3 regions of the Nonomuraea ferruginea genome follow, and region 3 is predicted to be linked to each of the others. Evidence: riboswitches for the same ligand, from Rfam matches in the RefSeq annotation. Region 3 holds a riboswitch; each other region holds the start of a gene.
What was found. A riboswitch is a leader RNA that binds a small molecule or an ion and turns the genes downstream of it on or off. The one in region 3 is predicted to bind cyclic di-AMP.
Positions count from the first base shown of each region.

Region 1: another riboswitch for cyclic di-AMP. It lies ahead of ABD999_RS36485 (glycoside hydrolase family 25 protein); the one in region 3 lies ahead of ABD999_RS03535 (D-alanyl-D-alanine carboxypeptidase family protein).
Region 2: another riboswitch for cyclic di-AMP. It lies ahead of ABD999_RS38470 (coiled-coil domain-containing protein); the one in region 3 lies ahead of ABD999_RS03535 (D-alanyl-D-alanine carboxypeptidase family protein).

Region 1 is NZ_BAABFD010000024.1:79,487-86,539, reverse strand. Features, by position in the region: gene ABD999_RS36510 (family 20 glycosylhydrolase) at 98-2,464, shown strand; gene ABD999_RS36505 (class I SAM-dependent methyltransferase) at 2,454-2,954, opposite strand; gene ABD999_RS36500 (cupin domain-containing protein) at 3,070-3,450, shown strand; gene ABD999_RS36495 (MerR family transcriptional regulator) at 3,447-3,824, opposite strand; gene ABD999_RS36490 (hypothetical protein) at 3,896-4,273, shown strand; gene ABD999_RS36485 (glycoside hydrolase family 25 protein) at 4,318-5,088, opposite strand; cyclic di-AMP (ydaO/yuaA leader) riboswitch at 5,100-5,233, opposite strand; gene ABD999_RS36480 (bifunctional polysaccharide deacetylase/glycosyltransferase family 2 protein) at 5,457-7,053, opposite strand, start outside.
Region 2 is NZ_BAABFD010000027.1:91,185-98,237, reverse strand. Features, by position in the region: gene ABD999_RS38480 (DeoR/GlpR family DNA-binding transcription regulator) at 1-301, shown strand, start outside; gene galT (galactose-1-phosphate uridylyltransferase) at 298-1,380, shown strand; cyclic di-AMP (ydaO/yuaA leader) riboswitch at 1,451-1,590, shown strand; gene ABD999_RS38470 (coiled-coil domain-containing protein) at 1,596-2,558, shown strand; gene ABD999_RS38465 (response regulator transcription factor) at 2,576-3,220, opposite strand; gene ABD999_RS38460 (sensor histidine kinase) at 3,217-4,029, opposite strand; gene ABD999_RS38455 (hypothetical protein) at 4,026-4,472, opposite strand; gene ABD999_RS38450 (ABC transporter permease) at 4,509-5,282, opposite strand; gene ABD999_RS38445 (ABC transporter ATP-binding protein) at 5,303-6,217, opposite strand; gene ABD999_RS38440 (hypothetical protein) at 6,372-6,695, opposite strand; gene ABD999_RS38435 (response regulator transcription factor) at 6,811-7,053, shown strand, end outside.
Region 3 is NZ_BAABFD010000002.1:49,804-56,856, reverse strand. Features, by position in the region: gene ABD999_RS03555 (alpha/beta hydrolase family protein) at 1-151, opposite strand, end outside; gene ABD999_RS03550 (TetR/AcrR family transcriptional regulator) at 297-881, shown strand; gene ABD999_RS03545 (family 43 glycosylhydrolase) at 895-2,346, opposite strand; gene ABD999_RS03540 (hypothetical protein) at 2,567-3,007, shown strand; cyclic di-AMP (ydaO/yuaA leader) riboswitch at 3,116-3,249, shown strand; gene ABD999_RS03535 (D-alanyl-D-alanine carboxypeptidase family protein) at 3,262-4,155, shown strand; gene ABD999_RS03530 (DoxX family protein) at 4,260-4,634, shown strand; gene ABD999_RS03525 (LacI family DNA-binding transcriptional regulator) at 4,656-5,660, opposite strand; gene ABD999_RS03520 (VOC family protein) at 5,733-6,119, opposite strand; gene ABD999_RS03515 (RidA family protein) at 6,163-6,549, opposite strand; gene ABD999_RS03510 (LysR family transcriptional regulator) at 6,622-7,053, shown strand, end outside.

The DNA of each region.
Region 1 (7,053 bases), on a different contig from region 3:
GACCTGGGCGTTACCGCTACTTTATTTCCGCTCTCTTGACGTTAATCGGCAAGGGTGATCACACTGTGCGAACCACCGCGCATCGATAAGGAGTCCCATGCGCCGCTCCCTCGTGGCCCTAGCGACCGCCGCGCTCTTAACTCCCGCACTCACCATCCCCGCACCGGCCCAGGCCGCCGCCGGGCCCGTCAACCTCGCGCTCGCCGGCGCCGCCAGCGCCTCCAGCGTCGAGCTGGACCGCGCCGACTTCGTGGCCGCGCACGTCAACGACGGCGACACCGCCACCCGCTGGTCATCGAAGTACCAGGACGACAACTGGGTCCAGGTCCAGCTCGCCGCACCCGCCAAGGTCGACCACGTGACACTCCACTGGCCGAACGCCTGCGCGCGCGACTTCGTCCTGCAGACCTCGGCCGACGGTCAGACCTGGACCGACGTCGCCTCGCTGCGGCGCGACACGTGCCCGCGCACCGACGTGATCGACGTGCGCTCCGCAGAGCCGGTCTCGTACGTGCGCGTGCACGGGAAGCAGCGCTGGGCCGCGTACGGTTACTCGATCTCCGAGTTCGAGATCTGGGACGGTCCGCCCGCCGCCCCCGAGCCCACGCTCGGCCTGCTGCCCAAGCCGGTGTCGCTCACCGAGACCGGCGGCGCCCCGTACACGCTGCACCGCAACACCCGCGTCCTGGCCCTCGGCGACGGCGCCCAGGCGCCCGCGAACCACCTGGCCCGCCTGCTGCGCCGGGCCACCGGCCACAAGCTGACGGTCGCCGCCGCCGGCCGCGGCCCGGCGCCCATCGTCATCGAGGTCGGCGCCGGCAAGGCGCCCGAGGGCCACGAGGCCGAGGGCTACACGCTGTCGGTGACCGCCGCCGAGGTGCGTATCCGCGCCGCCACCCCGAACGGCGCGCTCCACGGTGTCCAGACGCTCCGCCAGCTCTTCCCGCAGTGGGCCGAGTCGGGCGAGGTCGTCGGCGCCGAATGGACGGTGCCCGCCGTGGAGATCACCGACTACCCGCGCTTCGCGCACCGCGGCATGATGCTCGACGTCGCCCGCAGCTTCTACCCGGTGGACGAGGTCAAGACCTACATCGACGCCGCCGCCCAGTTCAAGGTCAACCGCCTGCACCTGCACCTGACCGACGACCAGGGCTGGCGCATCGCCCTCGACGACCCGGCGAGCAACCCGTCCGGCATCGACTACGGCGCCCTCACCGAGGTCGGCGGCGCCACCGCGATGACCGAGCGGGGCACCGAGCCCGGCATCACCGGCTTCTACACCAAGGCCGACTACGCCGAGATCGTCCGCTACGCCGGCGAGCACGGGATGACCGTCATCCCCGAGGTCGACCTGCCCGGCCACGTCAACTCGGCGCTGCACTCCGTCCCGCAGCTCAACACCCCGGGCGCGCGGCCGGCACTCAAGCCGGGCGAGACCACCGTCCCGCACAACGGCACCGGCGCCGTCGGCTACTCCTCCCTGGACGCGCACAGCTCGGTCACGTACGAGTTCGCCGAGCACGTGCTCACCGAGATCGCCGCCATGACCCCGGGTCCCTACCTGCACATCGGCGGCGACGAGGCGTTCTCGACCAGCCACGCGGACTACGTCAAGATGGTCGACGCCTTCACCGGCAACGTGCGCGCCCTCGGCAAGACCGTCGTGGGCTGGAACGAGTACGCCGGCACCGCGCTGCCGCGGGACAACGCGGTGGTGCAGTTCTGGAACGGCAACCGGAACGCCGTGGCCGCCGCCGTGAACGACCGCGGCGCCCAGGTCGTGCTCTCCCCGGCCGCGCACGCGTACGTGCCGCAGAAGCAGGATTCGCGCCAGCCCGAGGGCGGCACCTGGGCGTGCGGCGGGCCGTGCGGCCTGGACCGCCACTACAACTGGGACCCCGGCACGTACATCCCCGGCATCCAGGAGAGCAGCGTGCTCGGCGTGGAGTCGGCGGTGTGGGGCGAGTTCATCCGCCGCGTCGAGCAGGCGCAGTACTACGCCTACCCGCGCCTGATCGCCACCGCCGAGGTCGGCTGGACACCCCAGGACCAGCGGGACTACGCCGACTTCAAGAACCGCCTGGCGAAGATGGGCGGCAGGCTGACCGTGCAGGGCACGAACTTCTTCCCGACCGCCGACGTGCCCTGGCGGCTGGAGATCCTCGGCGGATCGGTGAGCACCCGCACCGGCCGGCCCACCGGCGCCTCCTGGACCCTCACCGCGCCCGGCCACACCGCCGCCGGCCTGGAGGCGGCCGTCACCTGGAGCGACGGTGTCCAGGAGCCCGTGACCCCGGCCACCACCAGGGAGGGAAGCATCCCCGGCATGCGGATCAACGCCGCCTTCACCGTGACCTCGGCCAGGACCTTCAGCCGGCCCGGCACCTACACCGGCACGCTGACGGTCCGCACGCCGGGCGGCGCGCCCGTCACCGGGGACCTGACGGTCACCGTCACGGGGTGAGCTCACCCTTCAGGCACAGCAGGAGACCGTGCGTCAGGGTGGTGGACGTGAAGCCGGACCCGGCGAGCGCGGCCTCGACCTTGACCGCGATCTCCTGAGCCTTGGCGGCGCCCGGCGGCTCGTAGAACAGGTGGAGCGAGCCGCCGGGCGCGAGCGCCCGCTTGACCGCCGCCAGCTCGGCGGCGGGGGAGCGGGTCCAGAAGACGTTCACGTTGACGGCGAACACCTTGTCGTACGGGCCGCCGGGCAGCCCGCCGCCGTCGAGCTCGGCCTGCTCGATCACCGCGGCGCCCGCCTCGACGTGGCGGGCGTTGCGCTCGCGTGCGGCCTTTACCGCCGTCGCCGACCGGTCGATCGCGGTGACGGAGGCGGAGCGCTCGCAGAGCAGTCCGACGGCGACGCCGCGGCCGCAGCCGATCTCCAGAACCCGCTCGCCCGGCCGCGTCTCCAGGGTCTCGACGGCCCACAGCAGCCTCTCCGGCACCTTCATGACGGCGAAACTAGCACCGCGCCCGGTGTCCGCCTGCCGGACATTACGTTTATGTCAGCTTTTGTCCTGGCAAGAGTCATACGCCAGCTTGAACCGCGAGACACAGGAGCCGACCGTGCACCATTTCGCGATCGCCACCGTCGCCGAAGAGAGCACCGACTTCCGCCGGGTCCTGTGGACCGGGGAGAAGGTCCAGGTCGTCACCATGACCATCCCGCCGGGTGGTGAGATCGGCGAGGAGGTGCACGAGGACACCGACCAGATCCTCACCTTCGTCTCCGGGACCGGAGAGGCCCGTGTCGGCGGTGAGGTCCGTCCGGTGAAGGCGGGCGACCTGGTCGCCGTCCCGGCGGGCACCCCGCACAACTTCGTCAACACCGGCGCCGCGCCGCTCGTGCTCCACACGGCGTACGGGCCGCCCGAGCACGCCGACGGCACCGTGCACAAGACCAAGGAGGAGGCCGACCTGGCCGAGTCAGGCGAGGGCTCGCGCTAGAAGGACAGGCCGGTCGGGAAGCGGCAGTCGCCGGAGCGGCAGTCGGCGAGGCTCCGGGCGGCGAGGTCGCGGGCCCGGGCCAGCTCGGCGATCCTCGCGTCGATGCGCTCCACCACCGCTTCCAGCCGCCACCGCTCGCTCGCGCAGGTCGCGCCGCCCGCGTCGTGGGAGCGCAGGGCGCCGGCCACCTCGTCCAGCGTGAAACCCAGCTCCTGCAGGGCCTTGGCGGCGCGGATCCTGGACACCGCCGACGCGTCGAACACCCGGTAGCCCGACGGCCTGCGCCCCGCCGCCGGCAGCACGCCGCGGCGCTCGTAGAAGCGGACCGTGTCCACGCTGACCCCGGCCTCGCGGGCCACCTCGCCGATCTTCACACCGCTCTCCTCTTGACCCTGGACCTAGGTCCAGACTCTACGCTCCGGAAGTGACGGAAGGAGAGCACATCATGGACACCCCACCGATCGTCTGCGACATGACCACCGCCCGCGACACCCCCGAGGAACGGCTGGCCGAGTACCGGCGGCTGTTCGGCGAGGCGCTCACCGGACGCGAGCGGACCGCCGGGGGCATCCGGTTCCGGTTCCGTGCCGGTGACGGGGTCGAGGAGTGGGTACGGGATCTCGCCGCGCGGGAGAAGGCGTGCTGCGCGTTCTTCACCTTCGAGGTCACGGCGCCGGGTGACGAGGTGATCTGGGACGCGGCCGCGCCCGATGACGCGGGGCCGATCCTGGAGGAGTTCTACCTGCTGCCGGAGACGGCGGTGGGTCCGGCCGAGCTGCTGCGGCGCATGGAGGAGCGTGGGCTCAGGATCCACCAGGGCTGAGACGACTGTGACGCCTCCCTCAACGGGAGGCGTCACAGAGCGGGTCAGGCCGGACGGCCCAGGCTGCGGAGCTGGTCGGGGGTCAGGGCGGAGACGTTGTGGTCGATGGGCTTGTCGGAGTACTGGTGGATGGTCCACGACTTCCAGTCCGCCGGCGGGGTGATCTCGCCCTTGGGCTTGCTGTAGTGGGCCACCCAGAGCGGGTACTCCGACAGTCCCGCGCCGTAGGTGTCGGCGAAGTGCCAGCCGCTGTAGAACAGCGGCGTGACGCCGGTCTTGGCCTTGACGTGCGACAGCCAGGCCTTGGCCCAGGCGTTCACCTCGGAGACGGACCTGCCGTTGGTCGTCTCCAGGTCCAGCACCAGCAGGTCGCCGGGCTTGGCGGGCTGGGAGTTCACCACGGAGAGGAAGTGCTCGGCCTCGGCGATCGGGTTGTTGCGCGGGTGCGCGTAGTGGTACGCGCCGCGCACGATGCCCTTCTTGTCCAGCTCCTGCCAGTGCCGGGCGAAGGTCTTGTCGGTGAAGCCGGTGCCCTCGGTGGCCTTGATGATGCCGAACTCGGCCGGGCTGGCCTCCCAGTCGTGGTCGGGCTGGTAGTTCGACACGTCCTGGCCGTACGTGAGCTGGGCCGCCTGCTGCTGGGCGATGGCCGGGTTCGGCTCGACGGGGGCGGCGGCGCCGCCGGTGGCGGCGATGGCGGTGCCGGTCACGCTGGCGACGGCGGTGGTCCCCGCCAGCAGCGCGCCGGCGAAGGCGTACTTGAGACGGTTGCTGGGACGGTACTTCAGCGCAGCGGCAAGCCGAGGCTTGGGCATGAGGAAATGACTCCTTGCTTCCATGCCGCCTACCGGGTTAGCTGACGGGTTCGGAGTTGGAAGTCCCCTACGGACGCTGGCGTCCGATTCACCCCAGGAAGTGGGTCCCCGGCTCCGCGAGACGCGGATTCGGCGGCCGTGCGCTGCCCTGGCGTGAGGGGGACACCGTCAGGACAGCGCACGGTCCGGTCAATCGATGCGGCAACAGAGTTGAGGTATCACCGCGAATACGCAAAAGGTATATATGCAGACAAAAATATTGCAAGTATGACATATCCGGTTTGGCGGTTCGGACCCGGGGTAGCACCCCCGAAACCCCTTGTACGTAAGGGAATCCGGCCTCCGGGTAAAATCTCCCGCCGGTGCCGTCACGGCGCCGCGAAAGTGCCCTGCCTGCGCACCGTGTGCCAGCGCAGCCGCACCCCGAGCAGCGCGGTCGCCACCGACTGGAACACCACCAGATACATCAGCTGCCGGTACACCAACTGCTGCAGCGGCAGCACCCACAGCGCCGACACCCGCTCCCGGTCCAGCCGCAGCGCGTACCAGCCCGCCGCCGCCTGCACCACCACGAACCCGGCCCACACCGCCACCGCCGGCAGCGGGTCGCCGACCGCCGTGTGGTAGACGGCCATCAGGTCCACCACCGGCGCCAGCAGCGGCAGCAGCACGTGGAACAGCGCCAGGTAACCCAGGCAGCGGCGGCCGAACGGACCCGGCTCGGCCAGCGCGCGGCGGTGCTTCCACATCGCCTGCATCGTGCCGTAGCACCAGCGGTAGCGCTGCCGCCACAGCTGCCCCAGGGTCGCGGGCGCCTCCGTCCACGCCAGCGCCCGCTCCTCGTACACCACCCGCCAGCCCGCCCGGCACAGCGCCATCGTCAGGTCGGTGTCCTCGGCCAGCGTGTCGGTGCTCACCCCGCCGAGCCCGACCAGCGCGCCGCGCCGGAACGCGCCGATCGCCCCCGGCACCGTCGGCATGCAGTCGAGCAGCTCGAACGCGCGCCGGTCCAGGTTGAAGCCGATCACGTACTCGACGTGCTGCCAGCGGCCGATGAGCCCGCGCCGGTTGCCGACCTTGGTGTTGCCGCTCACCGCGCCCACGCGGGGGTCGGCGAGCCGGCGCACGAGATGCCCGATCGTGTCCGGCTCGAACACCGTGTCACCGTCGACCATGACGAGGAACTCGTGGCGCGCGTGCCGGATGCCGGTGTTCAGTGCGGCGGCCTTGCCGGCGTTGTCCTGCCTGATCACCCGTACTCCCGGCAGCCGCGGCCCGGCGGCGGCCTCGGCGGTGCGGTCCGTGGAACCGTCGTCCACCACCAGCACCTCCACCGGCCCGGGGTACGCGGTCGCGACGAGCGAGCGCACGGTCGCGGCGATCCCCGCCTCTTCGTTGTACGCGGGCACGATCACGCTCACCCCCGGCGGCCGTTCCCAGGTCAGGGCCGGTCCCGGACCCCGGGAGCGCCGGGCGTGCACCCGGGCCAGCACCACCAGGAGCAGCAGCCGGGCCAGCGTCAGCACGCCGGTGGCGAACAGCACCCACCACAGCGCGTCCGTGAACGCGTTCGCCGCGCGCTGCGCCAGGCCGAGCGCGGCGCCGGCGATCCGCTCCGGCTGCGCGGCCGGCCGGTGCGCCGACGGCATGCCGAGCGCGGAGGTCAGCGTCTCGGCGCGGTAGCCGGCCCGGTCCAGCCGGTCGAGCAGGCGGCAGACGGCCTCGACTGTCTGGGCGCGGTCGCCGCCGGAGTCGTGCATCATCACCACCGCCCCGCGCCCGCCCCGCGGGAACGCGGCCCTGGCGATGCCGGCCGCGCCCGGCCTGCTCCAGTCCTCGGTGTCGAGGTCGGCCAGCGCGATCAGGTAGCCCTCGCGGCCGAGCATCGCCAGGGTGTCCCACTGCTCGCCGGTGATGGCGTCAGGGGTCGAGGAGTACGGAGGGCGGGCCAGCATCGTGTGCAGC
Region 2 (7,053 bases), on a different contig from region 3:
GGCCGCGATCCGCCGCCTGCACGTCGACACGCTCTTCCTCGGGGTGCACGGGATGAGCCTGCGCGCCGGGTTCACCACTCCCAACCTGCTGGAGTCCGAGACCGACCGTGAGCTGGTCAGCGCCGCGCACCGGCTCGTGGTGCCGGCCGACCACACCAAGTGGAACACGGTCGGCATCAGCACCATCGCCGAGCTGACGGAGGCCGACGTGGTCATCAGCGACGCGGGGCTGCCCGAGGAGGCACGCAGGGAGCTGGCCGACAGGGCCGGAGAGTTGATCATCGCAGAGGGGGCGGCGTGAAGCGCACCATCACCGAGCTGGCCGACGGCCGGGAGCTCATCTACTTCGACCGGAGCGACGGCGCGGACCGCAGCGCGATCGACCGGCGGCCGCTGGACCCGCGGCCGGTGGCGTCGGAGCTGCGCTACGACCCGCTGACCGAGGAGTGGATCGCGATGGCGGGCCACCGGCAGACCCGGACGTTCCTGCCGCCGCCCGACGAGTGCCCGTTGTGCCCGTCGTCCGACGCGCGGGCGTCGGAGATCCCGGCGTACGACTACGACGTGGTCGTGTTCGAGAACCGCTTCCCCTCCTTCTCCGGCAATCTCGGGACTTATCAGGATGTCGGGGGGCTGAGCGAGGTCCGGCCGGGCATGGGGCGGTGCGAGGTGGTGTGCTTCACCTCGACGCACGACTCGTCCTTCTCCCAGCTCTCCGACGACCGGGTGGAGCTGGTCATGGAGGCCTGGGCCGACCGTACGGCCGAGCTGTCCGCGCTGGAGGGCGTCGAGCAGGTCTTCTGCTTCGAGAACCGGGGCGAGGAGATCGGCATCACGCTCTTCCACCCCCATGGGCAGATCTATGCGTACCCGTACGTGACACCGCGCACCAAGCTGCAGCTCGGGGCGGCCCGGCGGTACGCGGAGCGGCGACAGGGCCGCAACCTGTACGCGGACGTGCTGGCCGCCGAGCGGGAGGCCGGGCTCCGGGTGGTGGCGGCCAACGAGCTGTGGACGGCGTTCGTGCCGGCGGCCGCGCGCTGGCCGTTCGAGGTGCACCTCTACCCGCACCGGCAGGTGCCCGACCTGGCGGCGCTGTCGGAGGCCGAGCGGTCCGCGTTCGCCCCGCTCTACACCTCGGTGCTGCGCGCGCTGGACGGGCTGTTCGGGGTGCCGATGCCGTACATCTCGGCCTGGCACCAGGCGCCGGTCCGGCAGGACCGCGAGCTGGGCTACCTGCACCTGGAGCTGTTCTCCATCAGGCGGGCCCCGGGCAAGCTGAAGTATCTGGCAGGATCCGAGTCGGCCATGGGCGCGTTCGTCAACGACGTGCTCCCGGAAGAGGCCGCACGCACGCTTCGATCACAGGTAGATCACTAAGAGATTTCCGTTTGACTCGCATTACTTGTGATCTACCACTACTATCCCTTCCAGCACGACCGTAAAGCGCCGTGTGAACATGCCTAATCCTGGGCGAGTTGCCCAGGAGCCGGGGACCCAATTGCACTTGGGGTGAATCCACTTCGGTGGTAGGGAGCGCTCCCGTACCCGAACCCGTCAGCTAACCCGGCCGGCAGAGGGAGAGGACCCATCACGTGGCGGCAGCGTCCCCCGCGCATCTTGCCATCGGTTTCGTCACCGCCGCGGCGGTGCTTTTCGCCCCGGCCCTGACCACGTCCGCGGCGGCGGACCCCAAGCCCGGCGAGCAGCAGCTCCGCAAGGAGCTGAAGCAGCTCAACGCCAAGGTCGACAAGCTGATCGAGCGCTACAACCTCAAGCGCGTCGAGCTGGCCGAGGCCCGCAAGGCGGCGGAGGAGGCCGGCAAACGGCTGGCCACCGCCGAGCAGACCCTGAGCTCCGCCGAGGACCGGGTCGCCGAGCTGGCCCTGCTGCAGTACCAGAGCGGTGGCATGCAGCTGCCGAGCCTGATCCAGTTGCCCGACGGCCGCAACGCCGCCCTGCTGGCGCAGCTCACGGCCGAGCAGCAGGCGCTGGTCGACAAGGTGGCCGAGGCCCGCGACGAGACGAAGAAGGCGGCCGACGAGGCCACGGCGCTGACCAAGGAGATCGAGTCCGACGCCGCCGAGGTGGCCGGCCAGCGCGAGGAGGCCGAGGGCGTCATCAAGGACATCGAGAAGAAGCTGGAAGATCTGGTGCCGATCGCCACCGGCCGCCGTTCCGACGGCACCTGGGCGCCGCAGCTCCCGTCGGGCGCCGACAACATCACGCCCCGCACCCGGCTGATGAAGACCGAGATCGCGAAGAACTTCGCCCTGCCGTTCAGCGTGGGCTGCTTCCGCTCCGGGTCGAGCGGCGAGCATCCGCTGGGCCGGGCCTGCGACTTCATGATGAGCAGCGGCGGCTCGATGCCGTCGGGGACCAACACGGCCCTCGGCGACCGCATCGCCGAATGGGCCGTGCAGAACCGCGGCAAGCTCGGCGTGAAGTACGTGATCTGGAAGCAGCGGATCAACCACGGCTCGGGCTGGAGCGGCATGTCCGACCGGGGCAGCATCACCGAGAACCACTTCGACCACGTGCACATCTCGATGCACTGAGAAGGGGATCTCCAGCGTCATCGCGGGACGAGCAGCCCTCGGTTGAACGCCTCGGTGACGGCGGCGGCGCGGTCCCCCACGCCCAGCTTGGCGTAGATGTTCAGGAGGTGACTCTTGACCGTGGCCTCGGTGATGAACAACCGGGCGGCCGCCTCACGGTTGGTGTTCCCGGCCGCCACGAGTTCGAGGACCTCGAGCTCACGACGGCTGAGGAGTTGCGGCGCGGGGGTCCTGACCCGGTTCATCAGCCGTGCCGCCACCGAGGGGGACAGCACGCTCTCTCCCTTGGCGGCGGCCCGCGCGCCTCGCAGCAACTCCTCCCGGGGAGAGTCCTTGAGCAGGTAGCCGGTCGCCCCCGCCTCGATCGCCGGGAGGACATGGGTGTCGGTGTCGTAGGTCGTCAGGACCAGCACGCGCGCGGTGACGCCCAGCCTGGTCAGCTCGTTGATCGCGGTCAACCCGTCCATGCCCGGCATGCGCAGGTCCATCAGGATCACGTCGGGCCGGAGCGCCTGGGCGAGCCGTACGGCCGTGGCGCCGTCCGCCGCTTCGCCCAGCACCTCGAATCCCGGCGCGGAGGCGAACATGCTGCTCAGCCCGTCCCTGACGACGGGATGGTCGTCCGCGATCAACAACCGGATCGTGGCCGTGTGATCGGTCATGCGTGGCTCCCGGCCGGCAGGGTGGGGACGCAGGCCGAGATCCCGGTGCCGGCTCCGGGCTCGGACTCGATCCGCAGCGTGCCGGACAGTCCTTCGACGCGCTGACGCATGATGGTCAGGCCGAATCCGCCGCAGCGGGGCGGCGGTGACCCGTCGTCCGTGTCGAGACCCGCGGGGTCGAAGCCCCTGCCGTCGTCACGTACGTCCAGCGCGACCTCGTGGTCCAGGTAGGACAGGGTCACGCCGACCCTGGTCGCGTGCGCGTGCTTGGCCACGTTGGCCAGTGCCTCCTGGGCCGTGCGCAGCAGCGCGAACTCGGCCTCCGGTGTCATCGGCAGCGCCGTGCCGGTCGTCGTGACGTGAACGGCGAGCCCGTGCAGCCTCGACCACCGGCCGGCGACGTCGGCGAGGGCGTCGCTCAGGCGCGCGGTCCGCAGCGGCTCGGGCCGGAGCGCGTCGACCGAGCGCCGCGCCTCGGCCAGGCTCTCCCTCGCCAGGTTCTTGACGGCGTCGAAGGGCCGGCGCCACGGCGCCGGGACCTCGTGCATCTGCTCGGCCGCCTGGAGCTGCGCGATGATGCCGGTGAGCCCCTGCGCCAGGGTGTCATGGATCTCGCGGGCCATCCGCCGGCGCTCGTCGAGCACGCCCGCCTCCCTGGCCTGGGCGAGCAGCTGGGCGTGCAGGCCGGCGTTCTCGGCGAGCGACGCCTCCAGCAGCCGGTTCGTCCGGCTCAGCTCTCCGAGGGTCTGCTCGCGCCGCTCCTCCTCCTTCTCGGCGAGCCACAGGCCCCAGGCGCAGGCGCACATCATGGCGATGTTGAAGGGATGACGATCACGGCCAGCGTCAGGCCGAGGACGTCGGTCGTGGGGATGTTGGACGCCTGCGCCGTACCGGCCAGGACCGCGGTGGCGGCCACCCCCAGCAGTCGCCACGGCCAGCGCAGGACCGTGAAGGAGTAGATGTAGGCGGCGGGGGTGAAGAGCCCGAAGAGGGGATGACGGATCACCAGGACCGCGGTGATCACGAGCAGCCCCGCGACGAACACCCCCATGGTCCGTGGCCGGCCCCACCAGCCGGGACGCAGGGTGAACATGCCGAGCATCCACGCGGCGGCCAGGGCGCACAGGCCGAGGTCGACGAGCAAGGAGCCCGTCCAGTCCTCCACGACCAGCAGGATCGCGACGAGGAGCGCCAGCAGCGCGTAGGGCACCACGTTGACCAGAAGGAACGGCGGCTGTGGCGAAGTCTTCAAGGCTCCCTCTCCCTTGCGGGATTCTATTCCGGGCGGCTATTCCCAGCGGAACCAGCGGATCGCGACGGACGCGCACACCACCGCGTAGGCCGCCAGGGTCAGCAGCGGCACGGCGGACGGGAAGTGACCCTGGTACGCGTCCTGGAACGCCCCCATGCCCGCGCCGAGCGGGGTGTAGTGGGCGATGTCCCGCAGCGGCGGCGGCATCTGCGAGATCGGCACCCACAGTCCGGCGAAGAACATCATCGGGAAGAACAGCACCGTGCCGATCGCCGTGGCCGGGCCGCGCCCGGGCGCGAGCGCGGTGATCAGCAGGCCGATCGCGAGCAGCGCGGCCGCCGCGAGCAGCCAGGCGAGGGCGAAACCGGGAAGGTGCTCCGGCAGGCCGACGCCGAAGCCGAACCCGGCCACCGCGAGGAACAGGACCATCGCGACGACCGCGATGGCGAAGTTGGCCACGAGCTGGGCGGCGAGCACGCGGGCCGGGCCGACCGGCGTGGTGCGCATGCGCCGCAGCACGCCGTTCTCCCGGTATCCCGCGAGCGTGGTCGGCAGGGAGGCCGTGGCCAGGATGGCCAGGTTGAACAGAACCAGAACAGGGACGTAGAGGTCGAAGTACGTCAGGCCGCCGCCGCCCTCCACAGGCGTCCGCAGATCGGAGACGCTGCCGAGGATGACCAGCAGGATCAGCGGGAAGCCGATGCCCCACAGGGGGCCGACCTTGTCCCGGACGCACAGCGTGCTCTCGGCCTTGATGAGCCGCCAGGTCGCGGAACCCCGCTCGGCGGTCTTCGATGCTGACATGGGCATGGGGGCCTCTCTCTGATGTGTCACCGGGGGCCGGGACGCTTGCCGGTCAGCCGGACGAACGCGTCCTCCAGGCTCGCCTGCTCGACGCGCAGTTGATGGGCCACGATCCGGTTGCGGGCCAGCACGGTGGTGACGGCGTTGAGCGCGTTGTCGTTGCCGTTGACGATGACCAGCTCTCCCCTGCGGGTGACGCCGGAGACGTCGGGCAGGCTCGTCAGCAGGCGGTCGTCCATCGGCCTGGACGGGCGGAACTGGATCCGCTGCCCGGCGCACGCCCGCTCGGTCAGACCGGCCGGGGTGTCCACCATGACGACGCGGCCGGCGTCGATCAGCGCGAGCCGGTCGCACAGCCGCTCGGCCTCCTCCATGAAGTGGGTGACCAGCACGATCGTCACCCCGCGAGAGCGCACGCCCTCGATCAGGTCCCAGGTGTCGCGCCGGGCCTGCGGGTCGAGGCCGGTGGTGAGCTCGTCGAGGATCGCCACCCTGGGGCTGCCGACGAGCGCCAGCGCGATCGAGAGCCGTTGTTTCTGGCCGCCGGACAGCTTGGCGTACCTGGTCTTCGCCTTGTCCGCCAGGCCGAGGCCGTCCAGCAGTCCGCGCCAGTCGGCGGGCTCGGGATAGAAGGAGCTGTAGAGCTCCAGGGCCTCGGCGACCTGGAGCCGCTCGGGGAGGTGGCCGGCCTGCAACTGGACGCCGAGCCGCCGGGTCAGCTCGGCGCGGTCACGGAGAGGGTCCAGCCCGAGCACCTTGATCTCACCGCGATCCGGGGTGCGGAGGCCCTCGACGCACTCCACGGTCGTCGTCTTGCCGGCGCCGTTCGGGCCGAGGATCCCGAAGATCTCACCCTCCTGGACGGTGAGCGAGACGTCGTCGACCGCGATCTTGTCGTCATAGCGTTTGTGGAGGTCGCGTACCTCGATCACTGGTGGCATGCGCGCGTCCCTTCGGTGGTTGGCGCATTCAGCCTGCTACGACCGGCACTTCCGCCGACACCGACCAGGAGACGGGACCTGGCCGCCGGACGGCGGAGGCGGCGATCCACCGATCGGTGGATCGCCGCCCGGACGTAGGCCAGTGCCCTGCGGGTCAGGACGGGAACGGCGGCGCTGTCGGCGCTGTCGGCGCGCCCGGCAACCGGGAACCCACGGGCAGCAGTGGCTCGCACGCTTCGACCGCCGCCCCGTACTTCCCCGACAGGACGTCGACGCGCTCACCCTTGATGTCGAGGTTGACCAGCCCGGCCGAGGAGAGCGCGACCTCGGGGAAGCCGGGCAGCCCGTGAGCGCGCATGCAGGCGGTGAACTGCTCGCCGTCCCTGACGGGCTCCTCTTCCGAGCCGGCCATCCAGCCCACGCCGGCGGCGAGGACGACGGCGGCCAGGACGAACCTGCTGATCTTCGAGCCGAACATGATGTCTCCGTTTCGGTCGGCCGTGTGTGCCTCCAGGAAAGCCGGGGGCCGGTTACAGGGCCGAAACGGTGACGGTTACCCCGCTGTAACCGGCGATGGGGGCATTCTGGGGATCATGAGGGTGTTGGTGGTCGAAGACCATGAGGAGCTGGCCCTGACGGTCGCGGCGGGGCTGCGCCGCGAGGGCATGGCCGTCGATGTGGTCCTGGACGGCCGGAGCGCGCTCGACCGCACCTCGGTGACCCGTTACGACGTGATCGTGCTCGACCGGGACCTGCCTGGCCTGCACGGTGACGAGGTGTGCGGGTCGCTGGCCGGCGCCGGCTATCCGGCGCGGGTGCTGATGCTCACCGCCGCC
Region 3 (7,053 bases):
TCGGCAGGTCGCGCCCGGCGGCGGGCGCGGACACGCGCACCTGGAGGTCCTCACCCCGGCCAGGGGCCGGCAGCACCACCGGCCGCGCCGAGAGGACCGGGATGGGCGCGCCCTGGGCCGCGTGTGCGGGCGCGATGACTGATCGGCTCATAAGAAGGTCTTCCTCGTTCGTGGGTGAAGTGGCCGGCGTGGTTGGCCGGCGGGCGCCCGCTCTGGCATCATGAAGAAAGCGGGACAGCGTCCCGTTTGACGATACGGGACACTGTCCCGTTTAGCAACACCGGAGGCACGGCGCGATGAACGACGGCGAGCGGGGCGCGGGGCGCGCGGCCCGGCCCAAACGGGCGGACGCCCGGCGCAACGAGAAGAACCTGCTCGACGCGGCCGGAGAGGTCTTCGTCACGTCGGGCGTCGACGCGCCGATACGCGACATCGCGGCCAAGGCGGGCGTCGGCACGGCCACGATCTACCGCCACTTCCCGACGCGGGCGGACCTGATCATCGCCGTCTACCGGCACCAGGTCGAAGCCTGCGCCGAGGCCGGTCCGGCCCTGCTGACGACCAGTGCCACGCCGTACGCCGCCCTGGAGCGCTGGATCAACCTCTTCGTGGACTTCCTGGTCACCAAGCACGGGCTCGCCGCCGTCCTCCAGTCCGACAACGCCGGCTTCGACGCCCTGCACGCCTACTTCCTCGACCGGCTCGTGCCCGTGTGCGCCCGGTTGCTCGAAGCGGCGGCCGCCGCCGGCGAGATCCGCCCCGGCCAGGACGCCCTCGAACTCATGCGGGGCATCGGGAACCTCTGCGTCGGCGCCGGCGATCCCCGCTACGACGCCCGCCGCATGGTCGGGCTCCTCGTCGCGGGGCTGCGCCTCGACTAAGGGCCTCTCCAGGTCAGGAGACGGTCCACTGCTGGGCGTTGTTGCCGTTGCAGGTCCACTGCCGCACCTCGGAGCCCGGGGCGGTGCCGAAGTTGTAGTTGTCCAGGCACAGGCCGCTGTGCCGGTTGGTGAGGGTGGAGTAGCCGCCTCCCACGGACGTGACGCGCCATTGCTGGACGGCCAGGCCGTTGCAGGTCCACTGGCGTACCTCGGAACCTGGGGTGGTGCCGAAGTTGTAGTTGTCCAGGCACAGGCCGCTGTGCCGGTTGGTGATCGTGGAGTAGCCGTCGGCGGCCGGGGTGATCTGCCAGTCCTGCGTGGCGAGGCCGTTGCAGGTCCACTGGCGGACCTCCGCGCCCGGCGTGGTCACCCAGTTGTAGTCGTCCAGGCAGAGGCCGCTGTGCCGGTTGCGGATCCGCACCGTGGCAGGGGTGGGCTCGCCCGAGGGGCCGGGGATCACGGTCGAGGTCGAGACGGGGACGCCGAGGTCGGGCGTGCCGTCGGCGTTCCAGGAGATCTTCTGCACCCGGGTGGTGCGGGTGGTGCCACAGCCCTGGCTCGACGAGGAGTTGGCGTGGTAGGCGATCCAGGTCTCGGTGCCGTCGGGCGAGGTGAAGAAGGAGTGGTGGCCGGGGCCGTAGACGCCGTTCGCGTCGTTGCGCTGGAAGATCGGGCTGGGGAACTTGGTCCAGGACGCGGCCGACAGCGGGTCACCGCCGCGGTACTCCAGCATGCCGAGCTTGTAGTTGGGGCCGTTGCAGTGGCTGGCCGAGTAGGTCAGGAAGGTGCGGCCGCCCCGCTGCAGCGCGAAGGAGCCCTCGTTGACGGCGCCGTTCTGACGCTCCCAGTCCAGGGTCGGGGCCGAGATCCGCCTGCCGAACGCGCTCGCCGTCCACGGGTTCGACATCGGCGCGATGAACAGCGACTGCAGGCCGTCGGACGCGAACGCCGAGAACGTCATGTAGAGGTTGCCGTCGAGCTTGAGCAGGCTGGCGTCGATCGCCCATCCGTTGTCGGGCATCAGGTTGACGACCCCGCGGACGGTGTAGGGCCCCATCGGGTCGGACCCGGCGCTCTCGGCGACATGGGTGCGGCGGGGCAGGCTGCCCTGCTCCACCGAGTAGTACAGGTACCAGCGGCTCCCGACCATCTCCAGGTGCGGCGCCCACATCGTGTTGCCGCCGGTCCGTACGACGACCTGCTCGGGCGCGCTGCGCAGCCCGGCGATCGTCGCCGAGCGGCGCATGACCACGTCGGAGTTCCACGTCGTGGCGACGTAGTAGTAGAAGCCGTTGTGGAAGACCAGCGTCGGGTCGGCGCTGTTGGGCGTCGGGACGACGGGGTTGGTGAAGGACGGGCCGGGCGCCGCCTGGGCGCGGCCGGTCGTGAACAGGGCTGACAGGACGATCGTGACGACGGCGAGCGTCAGGATCCGGCGCGCCGTGCCCGGCAGGGAAGCCAACACGAGGACTCCTTGGGGGGTGGGGTCGACCAGTTGTGTTAGCGCTAACACAACTGGTTGCTTCGTCGTGCTCACTTGCTGGTGGAGAGATGTGTGCCAAGTGTTAACGCCAACACCACAACCGTCAAGGGCGCCTCCGCCGCCGGCTGGGAGGTGGGACAACCTTCAGAGTGCCTGAAGCTTCCGTTAAGCTTCAGTAACCCTGAAGGTTGGAGGATCGAACGTGAGGGATCACGTCCTGCTGTCCGTGCACGTCCTGGCGGCCATCGTGTTCGTCGGGGGCTCGGCCGTGGCCGCGAGCCTGTTTCCCCGCTACGCCCCCGTGGCGGGCCCGCCGGGCGAGGGCGAGCGCAGCCCGGCAGTGGCCGCCGCCCTGCACCGCATCACCCGCGGCTACAGCCTGTTCGGTCTGGTGGTGCCCGCCGTCGGCATCGTGATGGCCCTCGCGCAGGGCCGGATGGGGGAGCTCTGGATCGTCGCCTCGATGGCGCTGACCGGCGTCGCGGCCGTCCTGCTGGCCACCCAGATCTACCCGCGCCAGCGGGACGCGCTGCGCGACCCGGACGACGGGAGCCGGCTGCGCGCGCTGTCCATGCTCGCCGGCTTCTACAACCTGGTCTGGGCGGCCGTGGTCGTGCTGATGGTCGTCCGGCCGGGAGCGTGACCGGCGATAGCGCCGGTCAAATCCGAATTGTGGTGAGTTGCGACGTTTGTCAGATTGCATTACGTTGAGGCTTCATTTGCCCAGACCGTGCGTGCCCCACCCCCGGGGAGCGCACGGCCGCCGAATCCGTTCGCGGAGCCGGGGACCCATTCCCCTTGGGGTGAATCGGCGCACCACGCGCCGTAGGGCACTTCCACGCCCGAACCCGTCAGCTAACCCGGTAGGCGGCATGGAAGCTAGGAGCAAGCCCCCAGATGAACGTCACCCACCGGTTCGGCGGAGCGCTGATCAGCCTCGCCGTCGCCGCCGCGGCGTTGACCGCCGGCAGCACCGCCGCCCACGCCGCCCCGCCGGTCGCCACCCCCGTCGACGCCGCGCAGGCCGAAGCCGCCCCCGCCGTCCTGGCCACGGCCGCCCACCTGGTCGACGCCACCACCGGCCAGGTCCACTTCAGCAAGGAGGCCGACCTGCGCAGGCCGGTCGCCAGCCTCACCAAGATGATGACCGCGTACGTGGTGCTCCAGCGGGCCGAGCCCACCGACAAGGTCGAGGTCACCACCGCCGACGTCGGCTACGCCGCCAGGGGCGGCGCCGCGGTCGCCCACCTGCGCGCCGGCGACACGCTGACCGTCGAGGACATGCTGCACGCGCTCATGCTGCCCTCCGGCGCCGACGCCGCGCACGCGCTCGCGCGCACGTACGGGCCGGGCGTCGAGGGGTTCGTGGCCGCGATGAACGCCACCGCCCGGCAGCTCGGCATGAACGACACGCTGTACGTCAACGCGGACGGCATGCCCTACGGCGGCGGCGGCCACTCCACCGCCCGCGACCAGGTCCGCCTGGCCCAGAAGGTGCTGGAGAACCCGACCCTGGAGAAGGTCACCTCCACCCAGTACCACACCGTCCCCGCGACCTCCGAGCGCCGTTCGTACTCATGGCGCAACACCAACCGCCTGCTCGGCACCTCCGGCGCGCTCGGCGTCAAGACCGGCTACACCCGCGCCGCCGGTTACACGCTCGCCTTCGCCGCCGATCGGGGCGGCAGCCGGCTCGTCGGCGTCCTCCTCGGTGAGACCAGCTCCAGCCGCCGCTTCCAGACCGCCGAGGCCCTGCTCGGCTGGGCCGGCGCCGCGGCCGCACAGCGATAGCGGTCTCCGTGCGAGCGGCCCGGCCAGGGCCGCTCGCACGGACGGACCGCCGCACCCTCTAGGGTCCTGTTGAACATTTCAAGCCGCGTGAGAACGGGACCCCCATGAACCTCGCACTGTGGATCGTCGCGGGCCTGCTGGCCGCCGTGTTCGGTGTGGCCGGGCTGATGAAGCTGGCGCAGCCCAAGGAGAGGCTCGCGGCCGCCGGCCTGGCCTGGACGGAGGACTTCTCCGCCGGCGCGGTCAAGGCCATCGGCGGGCTGGAGGTGCTGGCCGCGCTCGGGCTGATCCTGCCGGCGACGTTCGGCGTCGTCCCGATCCTCACCCCGCTGGCGGCGGCCGGGCTGGTCATCGTCATGATCGGCGCCGCGGTCACGCACGGCCGGCGCGGGGAGCATCCGGCGATCGCCGTCAACGTGGTGCTGCTCGTCCTGGCCGCGTTCGTGGCCTGGGGCCGCTTCGGCCCCCATGCCTTCTGACGTGACAGCTCGGCCCGGGATTCACGGGTGCGCCGTCGAGACCCGCTCCACCAGGTCAGGCTGGAAGACCACGTGACGATGCTCGTGGCCGCCGGGGCTGTCGGCCTCCTCCAGCAGCATCAGCGCCGCGGTGCGGCCCAGCTGCTCGCGCGGCTGGCGGATCGACGACAGCGGCACGGCCGCCGCCGCGGCGAAGTCGATGTCGTCGTACCCGAGAATCGCCACGTCGGCGGGGACCCGCAGGCCGCGCTGGGTGAGCTCCTGCAGCACGCCCATCGCCACCAGGTCGTTCGCGCAGAACACGGCGGTGGGCCGCTCCTCGCGGGGCAGGCCGGCGAGCTCCTTGCCGGCCTGGCGGCCGGTGGCGACGGTGAGGTCCGGCAGTGGGATCACGGTCAGCTCGCTGTCCGGGCCCAGCACGCCGGCCAGGCCGTGGTGGCGGTCCTCCACCTGGCGGACGGGGAACGGCCCGCCGGCGAAGGCGATCCGCCGGTGACCCCGGTCGAGCAGGTGCCGACCGGCGAGCCGGCCGCCGAGCACGTCGTCCACCGAGACGGCGCACCCGTAGGAGTGGCGCGACGAGCTGTCGAACGTCACCACAGGGATGCCCCGGGAGATCAGCCCGCCCAGCCGCTCCCGCTGGCCCGAGGCGTTGACCGGGGTGATCAGCACGCCCAGCGGGCGCTCCTCCTCGAACATGCGCAGCAGCCGCGCCTCCCGGGCGGCGTCCTTGCTGCTGTTGACCACCATCACGTTGACGTCGACGTCCTGCGCGGCGGTCTCGACGCCGTTCAGCACGTCGATGAAGAACGGGTTGGTCAGGTCGAGCGCGACCACGGCGATCGTCGTGCTGCGCCCGGCCCGCAGCTGGCGGGCGGAGCCGTTGCGGACGTAGCCGAGCTGGGCCACCGCCGCCTCCACCCGCATGCGGGTCTCCCTGGCCACCATCTCGGGCCGGTTGAGCACGTTGCTCACGGTGCCGACGGAAACCCCGGCGAGTCGGGCGACGTCTTTGATGCTCGGCATCGTTCCTCGGTCATGAAGTGCGGCGGCGCTTGAACCGTATCAATGCTACGGGCGCCCCCGAGAGACCGCGTCTCAGCGCGGATCGCGCCGCAGCGGATGCTCGGGCGGCACCTCCACCAGCACGATCCGGTGCCCGTCGGGGTCGGCGATCCAGAGCTCGACCAGCCCCCACGGCTCCCGCCTGGCCTCGCGCAGCACGGTGACGCCCGCCCGCCGCAGCCGCTCCTCCTCCCGGCCCACGTCGCGGACCTGCAACCACAGCATCATGCGCTCGCCCGCCGGTCCGCCGGAGTGCCCCGACAGTTCGAGGAACCCCTGCCCGAGGAAGAAGACCACGCCGGGATGGTCCGGCGGGCCGAACTCCCGGTAGACGGCCAGGCCGAGCGTATCGGCGTAGAAACGGCGGCTGCGCTCCAGGTCACCGGGGCGCAGCAGTACGCGGCTGCTCAGCACTTCCATGACCCGGACCGTTCCCCGCCGGCGCCGGATCAGGCGCCGCCGTTCAGGACGGGCGGCGCGCGTACACCTCGATCTCGATCTTCATGCGCGGGTCCGCGAGTCCGCAGACCAGCATCGTCGCGGCCGGGCGGACCTCGCCGAAACAGCGGCGCAGCGCGGGCCAGCAGGGCTCGAAGTCGGCGCGGTCGGGCAGCAGGTAGCGCACCCTGACCACGTCGCCGAAGCCGCACCCCGCCTCGGCGAGCGCCGACCCGATGTTGCGCAGGCACTGCTCGGCCTGCTCCACCACGTCGCCGGAGATCGTCATGGTGGCGTAGTCGAAGCCGGTAGTCCCGGACACGTGCACCCAGTCACCGTCCACCACGGCGCGGGCGTAGCCGATCTGCTCCTCGAAGACCGAACCGCTGAGGATGGCGCGTCGCTCTGTCATGCGCGGCACGATAGGTGATCGGCGGCGATACGTCGAAGACGCGTGGACTCATGGGCTGATATCTCTGGGCGTATGGACCGTCCCGAGCTTCCGCTGCACCACCTGCACGCGTTCGCCGTGCTCGCCGAGGAACTCCACTTCGGCCACGCGGCCGTCCGCCTCGGCATCGCGCAGCCGCCGCTGAGCCAGCAGATCCGCCGCCTGGAGGAGAGGGTCGGCCACCCGCTCTTCCACCGCGAGCCGGGCCGGATCTCCCTCACCGCCGCGGGCCGGGAGCTGCTGCCGGCCGCCCAGCGGGCCCTCGCCGGCGTCGCGGCCGGGCTCGCCGCCGCGCGGGACGCGGGAAGCGGGCGGACCGGCCGGCTGCGGATCGGGTTCGCCGCCTCACTGGCGCTGACCGTGCTGCCCGGCCTGCTGCGCGCCTTCCTGGAACGGTTCCCCGAGGTGCGGCCCGACATCCGCGAGATGACCACGGCCCCGCAGCTCGCCGCCCTGCACGACGGG